Regions from separate parts of the Actinomadura chokoriensis genome, predicted to be linked through region 1. Evidence: predicted binding sites of a transcription regulator. Region 1 holds the regulator's gene; the other holds the start of a gene.

What was found. Region 1 encodes HrcA, which represses chaperone genes, less so after heat shock. Its sites were predicted from a motif close to TTGGCACTCTCNNNNNGAGAGTGCCAA; they were not measured.
Positions count from the first base shown of each region.
Region 2: the regulator HrcA is predicted to act here: its motif matches at 6,850-6,876, upstream of ABFX46_RS07030 (FmdB family zinc ribbon protein).

Region 1 covers NZ_BAAAMW010000013.1:103,994-114,695, reverse strand. Annotated here, with positions in the region: gene ABFX46_RS26230 (hypothetical protein) at 1-1,185, opposite strand, end outside; gene ABFX46_RS26225 (hypothetical protein) at 1,261-2,157, opposite strand; gene ABFX46_RS26220 (antitoxin YezG family protein) at 2,319-2,759, shown strand; gene hemW (radical SAM family heme chaperone HemW) at 2,820-4,028, shown strand; gene ABFX46_RS26210 (DUF3097 domain-containing protein) at 4,025-4,837, opposite strand; gene hrcA (heat-inducible transcriptional repressor HrcA) at 5,043-6,056, shown strand; gene dnaJ (molecular chaperone DnaJ) at 6,059-7,195, shown strand; gene ABFX46_RS26195 (16S rRNA (uracil(1498)-N(3))-methyltransferase) at 7,267-7,998, shown strand; gene ABFX46_RS26190 (hypothetical protein) at 8,005-8,694, opposite strand; gene ABFX46_RS26185 (SigE family RNA polymerase sigma factor) at 8,691-9,233, opposite strand; gene ABFX46_RS26180 (histidine triad nucleotide-binding protein) at 9,580-9,924, shown strand; gene ABFX46_RS26175 (PhoH family protein) at 10,082-10,702, shown strand, end outside.
Region 2 covers NZ_BAAAMW010000002.1:607,666-618,367, reverse strand. Annotated here, with positions in the region: gene ABFX46_RS07060 (hypothetical protein) at 77-520, shown strand; gene ABFX46_RS07055 (D-alanyl-D-alanine carboxypeptidase family protein) at 603-1,637, shown strand; gene ABFX46_RS07050 (MscL family protein) at 1,656-2,087, opposite strand; gene ABFX46_RS07045 (SAF domain-containing protein) at 2,385-3,017, opposite strand; gene ABFX46_RS07040 (S-methyl-5'-thioadenosine phosphorylase) at 3,014-3,835, opposite strand; gene ABFX46_RS07035 (MMPL family transporter) at 3,967-6,093, opposite strand; gene ABFX46_RS07030 (FmdB family zinc ribbon protein) at 6,444-6,812, opposite strand; gene ABFX46_RS07025 (potassium/proton antiporter) at 6,948-8,432, opposite strand; gene ABFX46_RS07020 (NAD(P)-dependent oxidoreductase) at 8,536-9,549, opposite strand; gene ABFX46_RS07015 (5-formyltetrahydrofolate cyclo-ligase) at 9,558-10,139, opposite strand; gene galU (UTP--glucose-1-phosphate uridylyltransferase GalU) at 10,173-10,702, shown strand, end outside.

The DNA.
Region 1 (10,702 bases):
CAGTTCGACGGTGGTGGCGACGGCGCCGTCACGGTCGATCGACCAGGTCGGCTCGCCGTGGTCGGACCAGTACAGCGTGGACGGGTCGGCCTTCAACCTGACCCCCAGCGCCACGCCCGGCACCGAGCCCCAGCCGGCCGTCGCCGCACCCGTGGTCTTGGCGAACTCCACGAACAGGTAGGAGCGCTGGTCGCCGACCTCCCGCGTCGCCGGATAGGACGGCTTCTCGATCTTCCCCTCCCGGACCATCTCCTGGGCCGCGACGCGGTACGTCCACGGCTCGCGGTCCATGACGATCTCGCGGGCGCGCCCGTCCGGCCGGGTCGCGGAGGCGTCCAGGAGGAAGCGCAGCGGCGGCTCCGGGGAGATCACGTCGCACATGTTGTTGTTGGACGTGCAGGTCTGCAGCACCGGGTGGTCGCCCTCGTACCGCCCGGTGAACTTGAGCGTGAGGTGCAGGGGCGCCTGGTAGACGGCGGTTCCGGCCACCCGGTTCCCGGACGCGTCCACCTCGACGCGGTAGACCCACTCGATGTCGGTGGTGCGGCCCCAGCGGGCCATGAGCGCGGGCGTGTCGGTGCCGCCGTCCTCGTTGCTCCACACGAGCGAGTACTCGATGACACGGTGCCCCGGGGTGGCGGCCGCCCGCGTCTCATGCCAGGCCACCAGCGGGGTGTCGGTGGTGGCGTTCTGGTAAGGGTCGCCGAAGGGCCAGCCCGTCCGCCCGACGACGATCGGTGCGTGCCGCAGCGCGACCGCGTCCGTCACCCGGACTCCGGCGTCCCGGAGCGTGACGCTGCGGGCCGCCGCCGCGCTGCCCTTCGCGAAGCGCAGCGTCACCTTGTGGCGCCCTTTCCCGACATGTCCGAGACCGAGGGTCCGGGGGATCGGGTCGGACGAGGGGACGACGAGGTCGGTCACATGGCGTCCGTCCACCGCGATCGCCACGACCGCGGACTCGGCGCCCCTGCGCACCCACGAGACGCCGGGCGCGGACGCGGAGAAGGAGATCACGGCCTCCCCGCCGCGCCCGGCGGTGAACGGGAACGACCTGGTGGGACCGCCGCGCTCGACGGTGATCGGGTCAGCGGCGGCGTGGGCGGGGACCGCGGTGAGGGCGAGGGGAGCGCCCGCGAGGGCGGCGCCGGTCACGGCGAGCACGGCATGGCGCGCACGGCTTCTCATGATCGGGGAACCTACGGCCGCCGGATCGCGTTCGGGTGACGGTGCGATAGCCCGTGGGCGTCGGCTTCGTGAGCGTCAGGCGCGGCTGCGGTGCAGGGTGCGGAGCGCGGCGAGCGCGGCCGGCGGCTGCAGCGACACGGCCGTGAACCGCTCCGCGTCGCCCGGCCGGTCGGGCCCGTAGAGGGTGAGGCCCGAGTCCGCCAGCCGGACCGTGCGGCCCCGCCGCACCACCTCGTGCCCCAGTTCCCGCAGCAGCGCGACCACGTCGCCGGCGGGCTCGTCGAGCAGGTCGACGCCGTCGAGGCGGAACCGCATCTCCGGGTTGCCGCTCCAGCCCGGCGAGCGCGTCCCGCAGATCTCGGCGAGCCGCTCCACGCCGTCCTCGCCCCGGTCGGTGGACAGGGCCAGCGACCCGCGCCCCACCCGCACGCTGCGGTGGTCGGCCCAGCCGCACAGCAGCGACGCCTTCGGCGGGCGGGTGCCGCAGCGCTCGGCGACCGCGGCGAGCGTCGTCCAGGCGTCGGGGGCCTGCGTGGAGAACAGCAGGCTCGCGTCCGGCAGCAGCGCCCCGCGGCCCGGCTCCAGCGTGATCACGAACGGCGCGACGCGCCCGGGGAACCGCGCGGGGTCGGCCTCCCGCAGCGTGACGAGGCCCTCCCAGGCGACCGGCTCGTCCACCGCGAACCAGGTGATCACGGCCTCGACGCCGAGGGTCCGGAACGTGGCGTCGGTCAGCCGCTCGGCGACCGCCTCCCGCAGCCCCTCGGCCGTCTCGGCCAGCCTGCGGTGCCACCACGGCGGCTCGGGGTCGGCGCGCCCGCCCGTCGACCAGCGGGTCCCCGCGCCGGGAAAGTCCGCACGCTTCTCGCCGCCCGCGCCGTCGACCACCACGCAGTGCCAGCCGTCCGGCTCGCCCAGCAGCAGCACCCGCGCCGGTGCGCGTCCCCGCTCCGTCCCGCCCTCGTCCACCATCACGACGACACTATCCGCCCAAGAGGGTCGGCACGCTCCATTCCGGCCGTCCGGCGGCCGGTTTCCGGACGACACGGCGGGGGTTGCTCGACCTCGGCGCTCAGGTCGGTACGGTCGGAGGCAGCGGCCAGACGGTCCCGACCCGACCTCCCGGAGGTAGCGTGACCCACCCCGAGCAGGTTCTGCGTTCCGCGAAGGAGCGGGAGACGGTGAACGGCGCCGTCCGCGCGCTGCGCTCCGCCGCCCCCGACGGCTGGGAGCGGCTGGACTTCGAGTTCCGCGCGACCGTCGGCATCGACAGCGCCTCGTTCGAGGTCGAGGACGCCGATGGCGGCCGCCGCACCGCCATCCCGCCGGGGCAGGCCATCGGCCGGATGGACGAGCTGCGCCGCGTCATGTACCGCGCCGGCAAGGGCGCCTGGTTCACCGCGCGCCTCCAGATCGAGCGCTCGGGCCGGTTCAGCGCCGAGTTCGACTACGACGGGGAGCCGGACTTCACCCCGCCCCTCACCCCGTCCGCCTACGCCCTCGACCTCGACCGCTTCCCCCGCACGGACGCCCACATCCCCGACTGGCTCCGCGCGAAGCTCGACGAGGCCTGAACCGCCGGCGGGAGGCCGCGGCGGTCCCGAGCAGGGGGCCGGGCGGGGCAGACTGGAACGGTGCCCTCGACTCTTCCCGACGGAGACCCCGTACCGGCCGACGGCGCGCTCCCCGGCAGCGCGCTGACCGGTCTGGGAGACCGCCCCTTCGCCTTCTACGTCCACGTGCCCTTCTGCGTGACGCGGTGCGGCTACTGCGACTTCAACACCTACACGGCGACGGAACTGGGCCCCGGCGCGAGCCGCGACACCTACGCCGACACCGCGATCAGCGAGGTCCGCATGGCGCGGCGCGTCCTGGGGGACATCGACCTCGCGGTGGACACGGTCTTCGTGGGCGGCGGCACCCCGACCCTCCTCCCGCCGGACGATCTGGGCCGCGTCCTGGCCGCCATCGACACCGAGTTCGGGCTCGCCAAGGGCGCGGAGGTCACTACTGAGGCGAACCCCGAGTCGGTGGACGAGTCCTACGTGGCCAGGCTCCGCGAAGCCGGATTCACCCGGATCTCGTACGGCATGCAGAGCGCACGCGAGCACGTCCTGGCCGTCCTGGAGCGCACGCACACTCCCGGACGCGTCCCGCAAGTCGTCGACTGGACGCGCAAGGCGGGCTTCGAGCACATCAACCTCGACCTGATCTACGGCACGCCAGGCGAATCCGACGACGACTGGAGGGCCTCCCTGGAGGCCGCCCTGGCCTGCGAGCCCGACCACGTCTCGGCCTACGCGCTCATCGTCGAGGAGGGCACCCGCCTGGCCGCGCAGGTGCGGCGCGGCGAACTCACGGCCCCCGACGACGACGCCATGGCCGACCGCTACCTCATCGCCGACGAGATGCTCGGCGCCCGCGGCCTGCGCTGGTACGAGATCTCCAACTGGGCCGCCGACCCGTCCGCCGCCTGCCGCCACAACATGCTCTACTGGACGGGCGCCGACTGGTGGGGCGTCGGCCCCGGGGCGCACAGCCACGTCGGCGGGACCCGCTGGTGGAACGTCAAGCACCCCGCCGCCTACGCCTCCCGCCTGGCCGAGGGCACCACGCCCGCCCACGCCAGGGAGATCCTGACCGACGAAGATCGCCACATCGAGCGCATCATGCTCGAACTGCGCCTCTCCCAGGGCTGCCCCACAGATCTCCTGGACGACAAGCCCGTCCGCAGAGCCATAGACGAGGGCCTGCTAGAGCCGGCCCCCTACGACGAGGGCCGAGCCGTCCTGACCCTCAAGGGCCGTCTCCTGGCCGACGCCTTGATCCGAGACCTGACCTAGGCCGTGACGAAGTCGATGAGCTCCTCCACGCGGCCCAGGAGGGCGGGTTCCAGGTCGGTGTAGGTGTTCACCGAGTTCAGGATCCGTTTCCAGGCGGCGCCGGTGTTGTCGCCCCAGCCGAGTTCGGCGATGACGCCCTCCTTCCAGGGGACGCCGCGCGGGATGCGGGGCCAGGCGCGGATGCCGACGGCGGCGGGTTTGACCGCCTCCCAGATGTCGATGAACGGGTGCCCGGTGACCAGGACGTGCGGCGACGACACCTGGGCGGCGATCCGGGACTCCTTGGAGCCCTCCACCAGGTGGTCGACGAGGACGCCGAGGCGGCGGTCCGGGTCCGGACCGAACTCCTCGACGATGGCGGGCAGGTCGTCGACGCCTTCGAGGTACTCCACGACGACGCCCTCCACGCGCAGGTCGTGGCCCCAGATCTTCTCGACCAGCTCGGCGTCGTGGAGGCCCTCCACGTAGATGCGGCTCTCCTTGGCCACCTGGGCGCGCAGGCCCCGGACGGCGATGGAGCCAGACGCCGACCGCGCCGGCCCCGCCGGCTCGGCGGCCGGCCTGACCAGCGTGACCGGCTTGCCGTCGATCAGGAAGCCGGCCTTGGTGAGCGGGAAGACGCGGCGCTTGCCGAACCGGTCCTCCAGGGTGACGCCGAACTTGTCGCAGCCGACCACGGCGCCGCAGAAGCCGCTGTCGGGGTCCTCCGCGACCAGCCCGGGTTCGGCCGGGACCTCGGGGATCTGGCCCTTGCGGGGCCTGCGCCAGTCGCCGGCGAGCACGTCGTTTCCGTAGTTCTTACTGCGCACGGGTCCGCACATTAACCCGGCGGGGCGGCCGGACGGCGTCGCCCCTCGTCCCCCGGCGTGGCGCCCGCGCCGGATATGGATAGGATCACGCAGCCGTACGGGGAGTGCGCGGACACGCCGATCAGCCTCCCGGGGCCGTACACTTGGCACTCAGGAGTAAGGAGTGCCAGCGGCGGGAGGCCGGCCGGACGAGGGAGGTGACGCCGTGCTGGACGACCGGAAACTCGCGGTCCTGCGCGCCATCGTCGAGGACTTCGTCTCCACCAACGAGCCGGTGGGGTCGAAGGCCCTGGCGGACCGGCACAACCTCGGGGTGTCGCCGGCGACCATCCGCAACGACATGGCGGTGCTGGAGGAGCAGGGCTACATCGCCCAGCCGCACACCAGCGCCGGGCGCGTCCCGACCGACAAGGGCTACCGGCTGTTCGTCGACCGGCTGTCGACGATCAAGCCGCTGTCGGTCGCCGAGCGGCGCGCGATCGAGACGTTCCTGTCCGGCGCCTACGACCTCGACGACGTCGTCGGCCGCACGGTGCGGCTGCTCGCGCAGCTCACCCGGCAGGTCGCGGTCGTGCAGTACCCGTCGCTGACGCGCTCGTCGGTGCGGCACGTCGAACTCGTCCCGGTCGCCGAGGGGCGGCTGCTGCTCGTGCTGATCACCAACACGGGCCGGGTGGAGCAGCGGGTCATCGAGACGCCCGGCGCCATCTCCGAGGAATCGATCGGGCACCTGCGGGCGTTGCTCAACACGTGCTTGGACGGGCTCGGCCTCGGCGAGGTCCCGACCGCCGTCGCGGACCTGCCGGACAAGGTGGGGCCGGACGACCGGCCGGTCGCGGCGTCGGTGCTGTCGGTCCTGCTGGAGACGCTCGTCGAGAACCACGAGGAGAAGATCGTCTTCGCCGGCGCGGCCAACCTGGCCGCGGTCGACTTCTCGCAGAGCCTGCGGGAGGTGCTGGTGGCCCTTGAGGAACAGGTCGTCCTCATGCGGCTGCTCGGCGAGACCGGGGACTCCTCTACAGTTACGGTGCGGATCGGCACCGAGAACCCCGACCTGGGCCTCAGGTCGACCTCGGTCGTCGCCGCGGACTACGGGGTGGGCGACCTCACCTTGGCCCGGCTTGGAGTGCTCGGGCCTACACGCATGGATTACCCCAGCACGATGGGAGCGGTACGGGCAGTGGCACGCTACGTGGGACAGATCCTGGCGGGGTCGTGAAAGTGGCGAACGACTACTACGCGACCCTGGGCGTCCGGCGCGACGCCAGCGCCGACGAGGTGAAGAAGGCCTACCGCCGGCTCGCGCGCGAGCTCCACCCGGACGTCAACCCGGATCCGGAGACCCAGGAGAAGTTCAAGGAGATCACCCAGGCGTACGAGGTGCTCTCCGACCCCAAGAAGCGGGAGATGTACGACCTCGGCGCGGACCCGTTCGCGTCCGGGGGCGGCGCGGGCGCCGGCGGGTTCGGCGGCGCCGGGTTCCCGTTCAGCGACATCATGGACGCCTTCTTCGGGACGGCGACCTCGCGCGGCCCGCGGTCGCGGGCGCGGCGCGGCCGGAACGCGACGCTGCGGGTCGAGCTCGACCTCGGCGAGACCGCGTTCGGCACGACCCGCGAGCTGTCGATCGACACCGCGGTCGCCTGCGCCGCCTGCGAGGGGTCGGGCTGCGCGCCCGGCACCCACCCGGAGACGTGCGAGACGTGCCACGGGCGGGGCGAGGTGCAGCAGGTGCAGCGCTCGTTCCTCGGCCAGGTCATGACGGCGCGCGCGTGCCCGGCGTGCGGCGGGTTCGGGTCGGTGATCCGCAACCCGTGCACCGAGTGCTCCGGCGACGGCCGGGTCCGCACCCGGCGGACCGTCAAGGTCAAGATCCCGGCCGGGGTGGAGAACGGCATCCACATCCAGCTCGCCGGCGAGGGCGAGGTCGGCCCGGGCGGCGGCCCGCCCGGCGACCTGTTCCTGGAGATCGTGGAGAAGCCGCACCCGATCTTCGAGCGGGAGGGCGACGACCTGCACTGCACGGTCGAGATCCCGATGACCGCGGCGGCGCTCGGCACCAGCGTCACGATCGAGACGCTGGACGCGGCCGAGAGCGTCGACATCAAGCCGGGCACGCAGTCCGGGCAGGTCATCACGCTCTACAACCGGGGCGTCCGGCACCTCAACGAGAGCGGCCGCGGCGACCTGATGATCCACGTGAACGTGGAGACGCCGCACCGGCTGGACGAGGAGCAGGAGGAGCTGCTGCGCCGCCTCGCGGCCCTGCGCGGCGAGGAGCGCCCGCCCGGCAAGTTCGCCCCCGGGCAGCGCAACGGCATGTTCTCCCGCATCAAGGACGTCTTCAACCAGCACTGAAGCGCCGTGGCGGCGGCCTACCGCGAAGGCCGCCGCGGCGACGACGAGCATGGGGATCTTGGAGGCCGCCCATGAGCCCGCCGGTGTTCCTCGCCGAGGCGGACGTGCTGGAGCGCGACGTCGTCGTCCTGGACGGGCCCGAGGGCCGGCACGCGGCGGCGGTGCGGCGGCTGCGGCCCGGTGAGCGCGTCGACCTGACCGACGGCGCGGGGCTGCTGGCCGAGTGCGTCGTCACGGCCGCCGACCGCGCGTCCCTCACGCTGGAGGTCGGGGCCCGGCACCGGGAGCCGCCGCCGGCGCCGCGCCTCGTGGTCGTCCAGGCGCTGCCGAAGGGCGACCGGGGCGAGCTCGCCGTCGAGACCATGACCGAGGTCGGCGTGGACGTGATCGTCCCGTGGGCCGCGGACCGCTGCGTCACCCGCTGGCGCCCGGAGCGCCGCGACAAGGCCCTCGGACGCTGGCGGACGACCGCCCGGGAGGCCGCCAAGCAGGCGCGCCGGAGCAGGCTGCCCGAGGTGCCCGACCTGGCGTCCACCGGCGACGTCGCGGCACGGCTCGGCGCCGCGTCCCTCGCACTGGTCCTGCACGAGGAGGCGGAGGCGCCGCTGAGCGCCGTGGAGCCGCCCGCGGACGGCGACATCGTGCTCGTCGTCGGCCCCGAGGGCGGGATCACCGACGCGGAGCTGGCCCGGTTCGCCGCGGCCGGCGGGCGTCCGACCCGGCTCGGCCCGACCGTCCTGCGGACGTCGACGGCCGGGGTGGCGGCGGCCGGCGTGCTGCTGGCCGCCACCGGCCGCTGGTAACGCCCGTCAGGGCGCGGTTCCGGCGCCCTGCTCGGCCGTGTTCACCGACTCGCTCGTCGGCGTCTGCGAGGGCGTGTCGGAGGGCTTCGCCGACGTCGGCGGGCTGGTCGGCGTCGCGGGCGGCGCGGAGGTCGGCGCCGAGGTCGGCGTCTGGCTCGGGCACGGCGTGGTCGCCGGGGTCGGGGTCGCGGTGGTGCCGGGCGAGGCCGAGGCGGCGCCCGGCTGCGGGATGCTGCAGGACGACAGGCCGGGCGAGGAACTGGGGCTCGCGGTCGAGGACGGCGACGGCGACCCGGACGCGCTGGCGCCCGGCGACGACGGGTCGGGGAACTCCGGGTTGCCCTGCGCGTGGGCGCGGTCGCCGTCGGTGTTGTTCTGCCCGGCGTCGGACGGGCCGTTGCTCCCGACGGTCTGCTGGATGAGGCTCATGGTCTGCGGCGCCGTCACGCCGAGCGCGGCGATCAGCACGGCGGCGGCCACGGCGAGGACGGGCCGCGCCCAGCCGACGGTGAACCGGTCCAACCCGAACCGGGCGGGGCCGAAGAACCGTCCGAGACCGAACCGGCGGCTCTGGCCGTCGGCTATCCGGGCCCGGATGCGCTCCAGGCCGTCGCCCGCGGGGTTGACCGAGTCCGCCTCCGCGTGCAGGGCGCGGCGGAGGATCTCGCCGTGCTCGTCGTGGGGGTCGGTGGTCATGAGAACTGCTCCAGGACGTTGCGTAGCGCGGTCATTCCGCGCGCCGTATGGCTCTTCACGGCACCGCGGGAGATGCCCATCGCGCCGGCGATCTCCGCTTCGGAGAGATCGGCGTAGTAGCGCAGGACGAGTGCCTCCCGCTGGCGGGCGGGAAGCCGGGACAGCGCGTCGATGACGGCCGAGCGCTCCAGCTCCCCGATGGCCCCGGCCTCCGCGCTCGGCGCGTCCGGCAGGCCCTTCGGGGCGTACTTCTCGACGACGGCGCGGTGCCGGAGCACCGATCGCGACCGGTTCACCACGGACTGGCGCAGGTACGACAGGGCCTTGTCGGGGTCGCGCAGGCGGCGCCATCCGCCGTGCATCGCGACGAAGGCGTCCTGGACGACCTCTTCGGCCGTCCCGGCGTCCCGCACGAGCATGGCCGCGAGGCGTACGAGCGAGCGGTAGTTGGCGCTGTAGAGCGCCGTCACCGCCTGGTCGGCGTCCCAGGCGACGGCCACCGCCCCCGCCGCGCCCCTGGCCACGAGGGTCTCGGTCACGTCAGTTCGACGCGCGCCCTCGTCGCCCGGTTTACGAAGGGGCATGTCCTGGTCTGCCTCGGTCACCTGTCCGCCGCCTTTGCCGGCCCCGGCCGTCCATTCGGACGGGCGCCCTCGGAGCGGCATGAGTTCGGCGCTCCCGCCCGGCCGGTGGCACGCCGCAGCGCCGTGCGGACCGGGGGGTCGCCTTGAGCTGACAACCATAACCAGTGACCGCCCGCGATGGTGACGGCAACCGAAGGTTGATCACGCCGAAACCCTAGTCGGCACGGGGCGCCGCGGGCCGCGGCCGTCCGGGTCCCGATAGCATTCCGGGGCGGTCACCGGCCGCTGCGAGGGGAGACAGATGACCGACTGCCTGTTCTGCAAGATCGTTTCCGGGGACGTGCCCGCCACGATCGTCCGCGAGTCGGCGGGGACGGTGGCGTTCCGCGACATCAACCCGCAGGCGCCCACGCACGTGCTGGTCGTCCCGCGCGACCACCACCCGACGGCCGCCGAACTGGCCGCGGCCGACGCCGGGCTGCTCGCCGAGGTCGTCCGCGAGGCCCACCAGGTCGCCGTCGACGAGGGCATCGCCGAGGCCGGCTACCGGGTCGTGTTCAACACCGGCGCGCAGGCGGGCCAGACCGTCTTCCACGTGCACGCGCACGTGCTGGGCGGACGCGGCCTCAACTGGCCGCCCGGCTGAACCGCCCGCCGGGCCGGTTCCGTGCGCCGCGCCACGCGAGGGACCCCGCGAAAAACCCTTCGCCGCTCGGCGGGGGTCGGTCGGTACCATGGAACCGGCATACCTGGACACCCGGAGCACACAGAAGGCAGGTCCGAGAGGCCGCAAGGCCCGGCTGATGGTCGAATCAACTCACACGAGGGCAACGCGCACCGGGCGCGACGGCTCGCGCTCGCAGATCAAGATCGTGGTGCCGGACGACCATTCGATGGTGAGCCTGCTCGGCTCCCGGGATGAGCTGCTCCACGCGATCGAGCAGGCGTTCGGCAGCGACATCGACTTCCACGTCCGCGGCAACGAGATCACCGTGACCGGCCCGCAGGCCGACACCGATCTCGCGTCCCGGCTCTTCACCGAGATGCTGGAGCTGCTGAAGGGCGGCACCCAGCTCACCCCCGACGCGGTCGAGCGCAGCCTCGCGATGCTGCGCGGCGAGGGCGGCCCGCGCCCGGCGGAGGTCCTGACCCTGGACGTGCTGTCCAGCCGGGGCCGCACGATCCGCCCGAAGACGCTGAACCAGCGGCGCTACGTCGACGCGATCGACAAGCACACGATCGTGTTCGGGATCGGGCCCGCCGGCACCGGCAAGACGTACCTGGCGATGGCCAAGGCCGTCCGCGCGCTGCAGGACAAGCAGGTCAACCGCATCATCCTGACGCGTCCCGCGGTCGAGGCGGGGGAGCGGCTCGGGTTCCTGCCCGGAACGCTCTACGAGAAGATCGACCCGTACCTGCGGCCG
Region 2 (10,702 bases), on a different contig from region 1:
GCGGTGTGCGCTTCCCCTTATGGGGTGGCCGGGGGCTCTAGGCCGGGTGGGGCCGGTGTGGGTACGCTTCGGTGCCGTGACGGGACGGCATCGCGGGCAGCCGAAGGCGGCCGAGGACGAGGTGGACGAGCGCGCGTCCCGGGGTAGACGGATCGCGGTGATCGCCGGTGCATTCCTGGTTCCCGTCGTGGTGGCGTCCGTGATCGCGGTCGGGCTGCGGGAGGAGTCCGCCCCGCAGCGGCCGGAGACGGCGAGCACGCCGGTGCAGAACGTGGCGCCGGTCCCGCCGGAGACCGAGCCGACGTACGGGAAGTACGTGCCGCCCGAGTCCGAGCAGCAGGCGGCGACGAAGGCGGTGCCGAGGCGGGCGCCCGCGCCGGTGACGAAGCCGCGGAAGGCCGCGACTCCGGCGCCGACGCCGTCACCGACGAGGTGGGTGCGCCGGCCGTGCCCGTCCGGGTGGGACGATGTCTGGTGGATGCGCCGGTGGTGCGAGCGGAACGGTTACCGTGACCGGTGAACCGGTTACGCACAGGTCATCGTAGAACCTGTAGTAGCGTTCTGCCGCTGTTCCGCATTTGGGCATCTGGAGGAAAACCACCGTGCCGTACCCTCGGTCGGCGGCGCTGACCGCGGTCTTCCTGGTGATGGCGGTGCTCTCGCCGCACGGCGCCGCGGCCGCGACGCGGGCCGACACGCTGGAGTCGCTGCGGCGTGAGGCGGCGAAGGCCCGCGACCAGCTGGAGAAGGCCACCGATCAGATGAAGGGCCGGCAGAAGGAGCTCGCCGCCTCGCAGGTGAAGCTGCGCGCCACCTTGAAGGACCTCGCCGTGGCCGAGGCCGAGCTGAACACCATCCGGGAGCCGCTCGCCAGGCTGGCGAACTCGTCCTACCAGCAGAGCGGCGCGGCCGGCTCGATGGCGATCTTCGGGGGCGGCGACCCGAGCGAGGCGCTGCGGTCGACGGCGGACGTGACGCTGCTCGCGCGGTCGCAGCAGGCGCTCGTGGACCGTGCCGACGAGCTGCAGAACCGGCGGCAGCGGCTCGCGTCCACGGCGCAGGAGCTGCAGTCGCGCAACGCGGTGGAGCAGACCCGCCTCCAGCAGGAGGTGGACGGGCTGAAGAACAAGTCGGCGCAGCTGACCAAGCAGCTCAACGCGATGCTCGACAAGCTCGCGGTGTCCAGGCAGAAGCGGCTGGAGCTCGGCTGCGACAAGACCCTCGCCGCGGACGCGAAGAAGTTCCCCAACGGGCTGATCCCGTCGAAGTACCTGTGCCCGTTGCCGCAGAAGGGCGGGCACAGGCTGCGGGCGGACGCGGCGCTGGCCTTCTACAAGCTGAACGCCGCGTACAAGCGCCGGTTCGGTCGCGACATGTGCGTGACGGACGCCTACCGGAGCCTGTCCGAACAGCACGCGGTCTACGCGCGGCGCCCCGGTTTCGCGGCCGTCCCCGGGACGAGCAACCACGGCAAGGGGCAGGCCCTGGACCTGTGCGGCGGCGTCCAGAACTCGGGGTCGGTCCAGTTCAACTGGATGGAGGCCCACGCCGGCAAGTACGGCTGGATTCATCCGGCGTGGGCCTACAGCAACCCGTTCGAGCCTTGGCACTGGGAGTTCGGGACCGAGGACGAGTGACCCCGGCACCCGGCGTGCCTACTGCCGGTGCGGTTGGTAGGACGGAACCTCGTTGGCGGGGACGACCTCCGCGGTGCAGTAGCGGCAGCGGCGGGCCTTCACGGGGATCTCGCTGAGGCACTGCGGGCACTCGCGCTCGGTGGCCTCCTTGCCGCGGTCCAGCCGCTCGATCAGCTTCGCCGTCGGCAGGACGACCAGGAAGTACACGATCGCCGCCGTGATGACGAACGCGATCGCGGACGTGAGGAAGATCCCGTACGGGAACGTCGTGCCGTTGATGGAGACGGCCAGCCGGGTGTAGTCCGGCTTGCCGCCGATGAGCGCGATCAGCGGGGTGATGAACGAACTCGCGAAGTCCTTCACCAGGCCCGCGAAGGCGGCGCCGACGACGAACGCGACCGCGAGGTCGACCAGGTTCCCGCGGAGGAGGAACTTCTTGAATCCGCTCATGTATGGACTCCAGGGGTAATCAGGGGAGCGCCCTCCTGGCTGACGAGGGCACCGGAACGGCTACGGATCGTAGAGAACCCTCCCGCGTTCGCCAAGTCGCTCCCATGATTCGCCCGTCTGCCCGTCTGCCCGTCTGCCCGTCTGCTCGTCTCGCGCGTCTGCTCGTCTCGCGCGTCTGCTCGTCTCGCGCGTCTGCTCGTCTCGCGCGTCTGCTCGTCTCGCGCGTCTGCTCGTCTCGCGCGTCTGCTCGTCTCGCGCGTCGACTGCGCTGTGGTGGGCGGTGGGGGAGTGGGGCGGTCAGTTCTCGGTGATCGTCAGGGAGAGGGGTTCGGGGGCGGCTGCGAGGGCCAGGGCTTGGGCTCTGTCGGTCGCTAGGACGATCAAGGCGCCTTCCCGCCCGCCGTCCTCGGTCGGCGGTGGGATCGCGACGACCGGTACTCCCGACACCACGACTCGGGCGCCGCGCCATTTGGTTCGGAGCGGGGTGGTTGCTGATTCGGTCCCGGCGAGGGTGTCGGGGGGTGGGGTTGAGAGGACGTCTATGTGGTCGCCCGGGTGGAGCAGGTGGACGGCCGCTCGGTCGGCTATGCGGATCGGGGTGGCCACCGTGCCCGGGGCGTAGCCCTTGAGGAGGGCTTCGCCCAGGACGCGGACGTCGGTCAGCGGTTCGCCCTCGCGCATCGGGCCTGCCAGGACGCGGCCCACGGCGGATGACCGGAGCGCGCCGGACGGGACGGCGGGAGGCGGAAGGTCGACGTGGCCGAGGTCGGCGGCGGTGAGGGTCGTGCCCGCCGGGAGGTCGCGGGCGGCGGACAGGACGCGGACGGACGGGGGCGGGCCGGGCCGCAGGGCCAGCAGGGCGAGCCCGGCGGCGGCCGCGGCGAACAGGGCCGCCAGGGGCCGCCGCAGGCGGGCTAACCGGGGGCTCACGGCAGTTCCAACGGGAGATCCATGCCGTCCAGGACGTGGGGGCAGGGGCAGGTGCGTTCGGTCGGCAGCGCTTTGACCACGTCGGCGACGAGGGTGCGGAGGCGGCCGATGTTCTCGCCGAAGACGCGCAGCACCTCCTGCATGGTGACGCCCTCCCCCTCCTCGATGCCCGCGTCGAGGTCGGTGACGAGGCAGAGGGAGGTGTAGCAGAGCGCGAGTTCGCGGGCGAGGACGGCCTCCGGGTGCCCGGTCATGCCGATCAGCGTCCAGCCCTGGGAGGCGAACCACTGGGACTCGGCGCGGGTGGAGAAGCGCGGGCCCTCGATGACGACGAGGGTGCCGCGGTCGACCGGGTCCCACCCGGCGGTGCGGGCGGAGTCGGTGGCGGCCCGGCGGCCGGAGGGGCAGTACGGGTCGGAGAACGACACGTGGATCGCGGCGCCCTCGTCGTAGTAGGTCTGGCCGCGTCCGGACGTGCGGTCGACGATCTGGTCGGGGACGGCGAGCGTGCCGGGCCCGTAGGCGGGGGTCAGCGAGCCGACGGCGGAGGGCGCGAGGACCTGCCGGACGCCGAGGGAGCGCAGCGCCCACAGGTTGGCCCGGTAGGGGATCCGGTGCGGCGGGAACCGGTGGTCGCGGCCGTGCCGGGGGACGAACGCGACCCGGCGGCCGGCGAGGTCGCCCACGGCGATGGGGTCGCTCGGCGGGCCGTACGGGGTGTCGACCCGCACTTCCTCGATGTCGTCGAGGAACGAGTAGAACCCCGAGCCGCCGATGACCCCGATCTCGGCGGCGGGCTGGGAAGCGGAAGTTGGCATGCCGCCGACACTAGCCACCCGCCCCCGGCCGGCGGCAGGGCGTTCGCCGATTGTGGATAACTCGGCGGAGGGGGCCCGGCCGCCCGGCCGGACCCCCTCGCTTCCCCGTCCCGGCCGGAGCCGGGAGTCGGTCAGCCGACCGGGTCCAGGACCCGCGGCTCGGCGGCCGGCCTCGGCGCGGCGAGGCGTCCCGGCGCCCAGATCCGCCGTCCGATGTCGTGCGCCAGCGCGGGGAGCAGCAGGGACCGCACGATGAGGGTGTCCAGCAGGACGCCGAACGCGACCACGAAGCCCATCTCCACCATGCTCACGAGCGGCAGCGTGACCATGGACGCGAACGTGGCCGCCAGCACCAGCCCGGCCGAGGTGATCACGCCGCCGGTCACGGTGAGGCCGCGCTGGATGCCGCGGCGGGTGCCGAGCGTCTGCGACTCCTCCCGGACGCGGTGCATGAGGAAGATGTTGTAGTCGACCCCGAGCGCGACCAGGAAGATGAAGGCCAGCAGCGGGAAGCCGGCGTCGGTGCCCTCGAACCCGAAGCCCTCCTGGAAGATCACCGCGCAGGCGCCGAGCGAGGCCAGGAACGACAGCACGACGGTGCCGATCATCAGCAGCGGCGCGACGACGGCGCGCAGCAGCGCGACGAGGATCAGGAACACCACGGCCAGCACGATCGGGATGATCACCTTGTTGTCGCGGGCGGAGGCGCGCTTGATGTCCAGCGCCGTCGCGGTCGTGCCGCCCACCTTCGCGTCCGCGGACGGGACGTCGTGCACGGCGGTGCGCAGCCGGTCGATGGTCGTGCGGGCGGCCTCGCTGTCGGCCGGGTCCTTCAGCACCGCCTCGTACTTGACCAGGCCGTTCACGGTCATGGGCGATCCGAGCTCGGCGACGCCGGACGTCCCGCGCACGGTCTGGGCGATCTGCTCGGACGCCGAGGCGCGCCCGATGATGACGGCGGGGGAGCCCGATCCGGCGGGGAAGTGCCGGGCGACGGACGCGGAGCCCTTCACCGAGTCGGGCGTGCCGGTGAACTGTCCCGCGTCCGACAGGCCGTCCGTCTTGAGCGTTCCCAGGCCGAGTGTCAGCACGACCAGGCCGAGCATGGTGACGGCCCAGAGCGCGCGCGGGCGCCTGCCCACGAGACCGGCCACGCGGCTCCATACGCTGTGCTCGGCCTCGTACGCCTCGGGCTTGAGGTATTTCTCGTCGTACCGGGGGACGAGCGGCCAGAACAGCCAGCGGCCGAAGATGACCAGGAGGGCCGGCAGCAGCGTCGTCATGGCGGCGAGCGCGGTGAGGACACCGGCGGCGGCGACCGGACCCATACCGGCGGTCGAGTTCATGTCGGCGAGCATCAGGCACAGCAGCCCGACCGCGACGGTGGCGGCGGACGCGATGATGGCGGGCGCAGCGCGACGCAGCGCGAAGGCCATGGCCTCATGCCGGTCCTCGTGGCGGTGGAGCTCCTCCCGGTAGCGGGCGACGAGCAGCAGGGCGTAGTCGGTCGCCACACCGAAGACGAGGACGGTCAGGATCCCGGCGCTCTGCCCGTTGACCGTGAGGTCGCCGTACTTGGCGAGCAGATACACCGTCGACTGGGCCAGCCCCAAGGCGAACACGGCGCTGAGCACCGGGACGAACCACAGGATGGGGCTGCGGTAGATGAAGAGCAGCAGGACGATGACGACGAGGCCCGCGGCCATGAGCAGGAAGCCGTCGAGGCTCTGGAAGACCTCGAACATGTCGGCGCCGCTGCCGGCGGGACCGGTGACGTGCGCGGTCAGCCCGGGAGGCCCGCGCTTGGCGATGTCGCGCGCGCCGTCGACGGCTCCGGTGAGGTCCTCGTCCGTGAGCGGCACGAGCGTCTGCAGGGCCTTGCCGTCTTTGGACGCGAAGGGCCCCTGCACCTGCTGCGCCCCGGGGAGCTTCTGCAGGGCGGTCACGTCCGCGGCGGCTTTGGCGCGGTCCGCCGCGGTGAGCCCGCCGGAGCGCTCGTAGACGATGACGGCGGGCATCGTCTCGTCCTTGCGGAACCGCTCCTCCAGCTGGACGATCTGCGTGGACTCGGCTCCGGCGGGCAGCCATGCCGCCGCGTTGTTCTCCTCCACGTCGCCGAGCTTGCCGGCGAGCGGGCCGAGGGCCACCAGCAGGGCGATCCAGACGGCGAGGACGGCCCACTTGCTGCGCCGTCCGGCGATGAGTCCGGCGATCCGATGGGCGGGTGGTCTCGGCGGAGCCGGTCTTGGTGCGTTCATGTTCCTCTCCCGAAGGCGCTGGCAAATCAAGATATGTCGCGTTGCCTCAGGGTCTCTCGCTTGTCGAGAATAAGTCAAGTACTATCGCGAGATTTCCCGGCGAGGCCGGCGATGCGGTGGGCGGTGGGCGATGGGCGCGGGAACCGCGGGGGCCGCCGAGCTCCATCCCCTCAATCGTTCGCCAGGGGAGGCGTCCGCGCGTCCGGCGTGAGAAGTGAACGCGGCTACTTCGCTCGGGGCATGAGAAAGCCGCCGACTACCTCTAGAGATGTAGTCGGCGGCTGATACGCCGAAAGCCGGGGGACCCGCGGATGGGATCCCCCGGTGGGCGTGGAGAACGTCCTAGAAGGTCAGGCGACCTTTTCGGACGAAGACTTGCCGGCCGACGTGCCGGACGACGAGGAGCCGCCGGACGACGACGAGGACGACGAGTCAGCGGACGACGAGGACGACGCCCCGGAGTCACCGCCCGAGGAGCCGTTGGACGACCCGTTGGACGACCCGTTGGACGAGGAGCCCGCGGTCGAGGACGACTTGCCGGAGCCGCGGCTGTCGGTGCGGTAGAAGCCCGACCCCTTGAAGATGATCCCCGCCGCGGAGAAGACCTTGCGGAGCCTGCCGCTGCATGCCGGGCATTCGGTCAGCGCGTCGTCGCTGAACTTCTGCACGACCTCCAGCGGCTCGCCGCACTCGGTGCAAACGTACTGATACGTCGGCACGGTTCCTCCTAGCTGACTCAGCCCGGCGGAGTCCGGACTGGCACTCACTCTGAACGACTGCTAATGGTACTCGCGTGTGGAACACGATTTCCCCCCGGCCTGTTCCCTGACCGGTCAGGGAACGTCCACCGCAGGTCAGGCGCCGGTCTCGCCGAACCAGCCGGCCAGCCTGCCCTTGCGGCTCACGGCGCGCAGCCGGCGTTCGGCGGCCTCGCGCACGGAGTCGGTGGTCACGACCAGCAGGGTGTCGCCCGACTGCAGCGGCGTCGTGGGCTCGGGGACGAAGCTCGACCCGTCCCGCACGACGAGGGTGACGGACGCGCCGGACGGCAGCCTCAGCTCGAAGATCTCCACGCCGCTCAGCATCGAGTCGGCCGGGATCCGCACCTCCAGCAGGTCGGCGTGCAGCTCCTCCAGCGGCGCCGCCTCCACGTCCAGCTCGCGGGCCTGCTCGTCGCCCTTCAGCCGGCACCAGCGCGCCACGAGCGGCAGCGTCGGGCCCTGGAGCAGCGTGAACAGGACGACGATGTTGAACACGATCGCGAACAGCCGGTCGGCGCTCGCGACCTCCGCGACCATCGGGATGGTGGCGAGGACGATCGGCACGGCGCCGCGGAGCCCGGCCCAGGACGTGAAGACCTTCTCGCCCCAGGTCAGCTTGAACCCGATCGTGGACAGCGCGACCGATACCGGACGGGCGACGAGCAGCAGCACGAACCCGATGATGAGCGCGGGCACGATCTGGCCGGGCAGGTCGCCGGGGTCGGCGAGCAGCCCGAGCATCACGAACAGCCCGATCTGCGCGAGCCAGCCGACGCCTTCGGCGAAGCCGCGCGTCGCGGGGCGGTGCGGGAGCCGCGCGTTCCCGAGGACGACGGCGCTGACGTAGACGGCGAGGAACCCGCTGGCGTGCAGCAGCGACGCCGCGCCGTAGGAGCCGACGGACAGCGACAGCACCGCGATGGGGTAGAGGCCGGAGGCGGGCAGCGCGACGCGCCGGAGGCCCTGCGCGCCCAGCCATCCGACGGCGATGCCGATGACGGCGCCGGCGGCGAGCTCGTACACCATGACGCCGAGGAGTTCGGCCAGGTTGGGGGCGGCGCTGTGGGCGCTGAGCGTGACCACGATGATGACGACGGGGGCGTCGTTGAAGCCGGACTCGCCCTCCAGCAGCCCCATCAGCCGCGAGGGCAGGGGCAGCCGCCGCAGCACCGAGAACACGGCCGCCGCGTCGGTCGGGGCGAGCACCGCGCCGAGCAGGAACGCCGGGCGCCAGTCCATCCCGATCAGCCACATGGCGGCGAGCGCGACGACGCCGATGCTGATCAGGGTGCCGATGGTGGAGACGCTGATCGCGACGGGCACCGACGGCCGCATCCGCCGCCAGTCGGTGGTGATGCCGCCCTCGTAGAGGATCAGGACGAGGGCGGCGAGGCCGAGGGTCTCGGCCAGTTCCGCGTTGTCGAACTGGATGTGGAGGGGGCCGGACTCGCCGATGAACAGGCCGAGGCCCATGTACGCCAGCAGGGTCGGCAGTCCCGCTTTGTGGGACAGCCGGACGGCGATGATGGCGCAGAGTACGAGCGTGGCCCCGAGGAGTAGCCAGATGTCGAGATGCACATCCCACCCTTCGGGGTCGTCAAAGTTGAACGTTTAGCAATCCTACAGATTCAACGGTCGATCGCGCATTTCCAGTTGAGGGACGGCATGTCGCGAACCGGCATTATCGTCGTATGACCTGCGGTTTTACCCCGTTCACGATGTTCCGCACGTCCCGTCCCTGAACGGCCGCGGTGACGTTCTCGCGCACCGCCGCGAGCAGGTTCCGCTGCGACTGGACCGACGATCCGGCCGCGTGCGGCGACAGCAGGACGTCCTCGCGGGAGCGCAGCGGATGCTCCGGCGGCAGCGGCTCGTGCTCGAACACGTCGAGCGCCGCGCCCGCCAGCCGTCCGGACTCCAGCGCCGCGAGGACGGCGCCGTCGGGCGCGATGCCGCCCCGCGCCACGTTGATCAGCAGCGCGTCCGCGGGCAGGAGCGCGAGCCGCTCCGGGCCGATCAGGCCCCTGGTCTCGTCCGTCAGCGGCAGGGCGAGGACGAGGATGTCGGACGTCGCGACCAGGTCGTCCAGCTCCCGGTACGTCGCCGCCGCCTCGGGGCGCCTGCGCCTCGTCCAGTAGGAGACCGCGCAGCCCAGCGCCGCGAACAGCCGCGCCGCCTCCGCGCCGATCGCGCCGAACCCCGCGATACCGACCCGCTGGGCGTGGACCTCCCGCGGGTTGCGCTCCGCCATCTCCGCCTGCGGCCACCCGCCCGCGCGGACCGCCCGGTCGCCCCAGGCCAGGTTCCGGCACAGCGCGAACGCGGCCCCGACCGCCCACTCGGCGACCCCGCGCGCGTTGAAGCCCGCCGCGTTCGCCACCGGGACGTCCGCCGCGGTCAGCGCGGCGAGGTCGAGCCTGTCGACGCCGACCGCGGGCATCTGCACGAACGCCAGCCGCCGCGCGGCGGCCACGGCCTCGGCGTCCAGCACGAACCCGCGCGAGAAGTCGGCGATCACGATGTCGGCGGACGGCAGCGCGGCGAGCAGCCCGGCGCGGTCCCTGGTCGCCGGGAACACCACCTCGGCGGCGTCTCCGAGCGGCGCGAACAGGCCGCGGACGACCTCCTTGCCGACCGGTGGCAGCGACAGGATCCGCCACGGCGCCGCCGTCCCGGCCGTCGACCCGTTCGCCATGTCGCCCGTCATCCCAGCCGGACCAGGCCGCTGGACGGGGTGACGGCCGCGCGGACGCGCTGGTCGTGGGGCTCGGACGGCAGCGACTCCACCAGTTCGCCGTCGTACAGCAGCGCGACCGTCAGGATCGCCGGGCCGACTCTGGCCAGCGCCCGGTCGTAGGAGCCGCCGCCGCGCCCGAGCCGCACACCCGTCCGGTCGACGGCGACCGCCGGGGTCAGGACGACGTCCGCGCCGGCGATGGCGCCGGGCCCGCGCGGCGGCTCGGACGGCTCCGGGCACCCGCGCGCCCCCGGGACGAGCGAATCGGGCCCCTCGTAGGACGCCCAGTCGAGGTCGCCGTCCGGGAGCAGGCGGGGGAGCAGCACGTACGTCCCGCGCTTCCAGAGCGCGAACAGCAGGCTGCGCGTGTCCGGCTCGTCGCCGATCGACACGTACGCCGCGATCGTCCCCGCCATCTCCACCTCCGGCAGGGACAGCAGCGCGTCCCGGATCGGCCGCGCCGCCGCGGCGCGGGTCTCCGATGGCATCGCCGCACGTCGGCCGAGCATTTCGGCCCGGAGATCGGTCTTCGAAACGATGTCCTGCACGTCGTCGTCCTCACGGATGGTTATGGTCGGTACATGGCCGACAGTGCACCTGTGCTCAAGGCGGTCGTCCCCGCGGCCGGCCTCGGTACCCGATTCTTGCCCGCGACGAAGGCGACGCCCAAGGAAATGCTGCCCATCGTCGACAAACCGGCGATCCAGTACGTCGTCGAGGAGGCGGTCGACGCCGGACTCTGCGACGTCCTGATGATCACCGGCCGCAGCAAGCGGTCCATCGAGGACCACTTCGACCGAGCCTACGAGCTCGAGGAGGCGCTGAGCGCGAAGGGCGACGAGGACCGGCTCGACGCCGTGCGCGAGTCCAGCGACCTCGCGATCATGCACTACGTCCGGCAGGGCGAGCCGAAGGGGCTCGGGCACGCCGTGCACTGCGCCCGCCAGCACGTCGGGAACGAGCCGTTCGCGGTGCTGCTCGGCGACGACATGATCGACGACCGCGACAAGCTGCTGCGCCGCATGATCGAGGTGCGGAACCAGTACGGCGGCAGCGTCATCGCGCTGATGGAGGTCGCGCCCGACCAGGTCTCCGCCTACGGCTGCGCGGC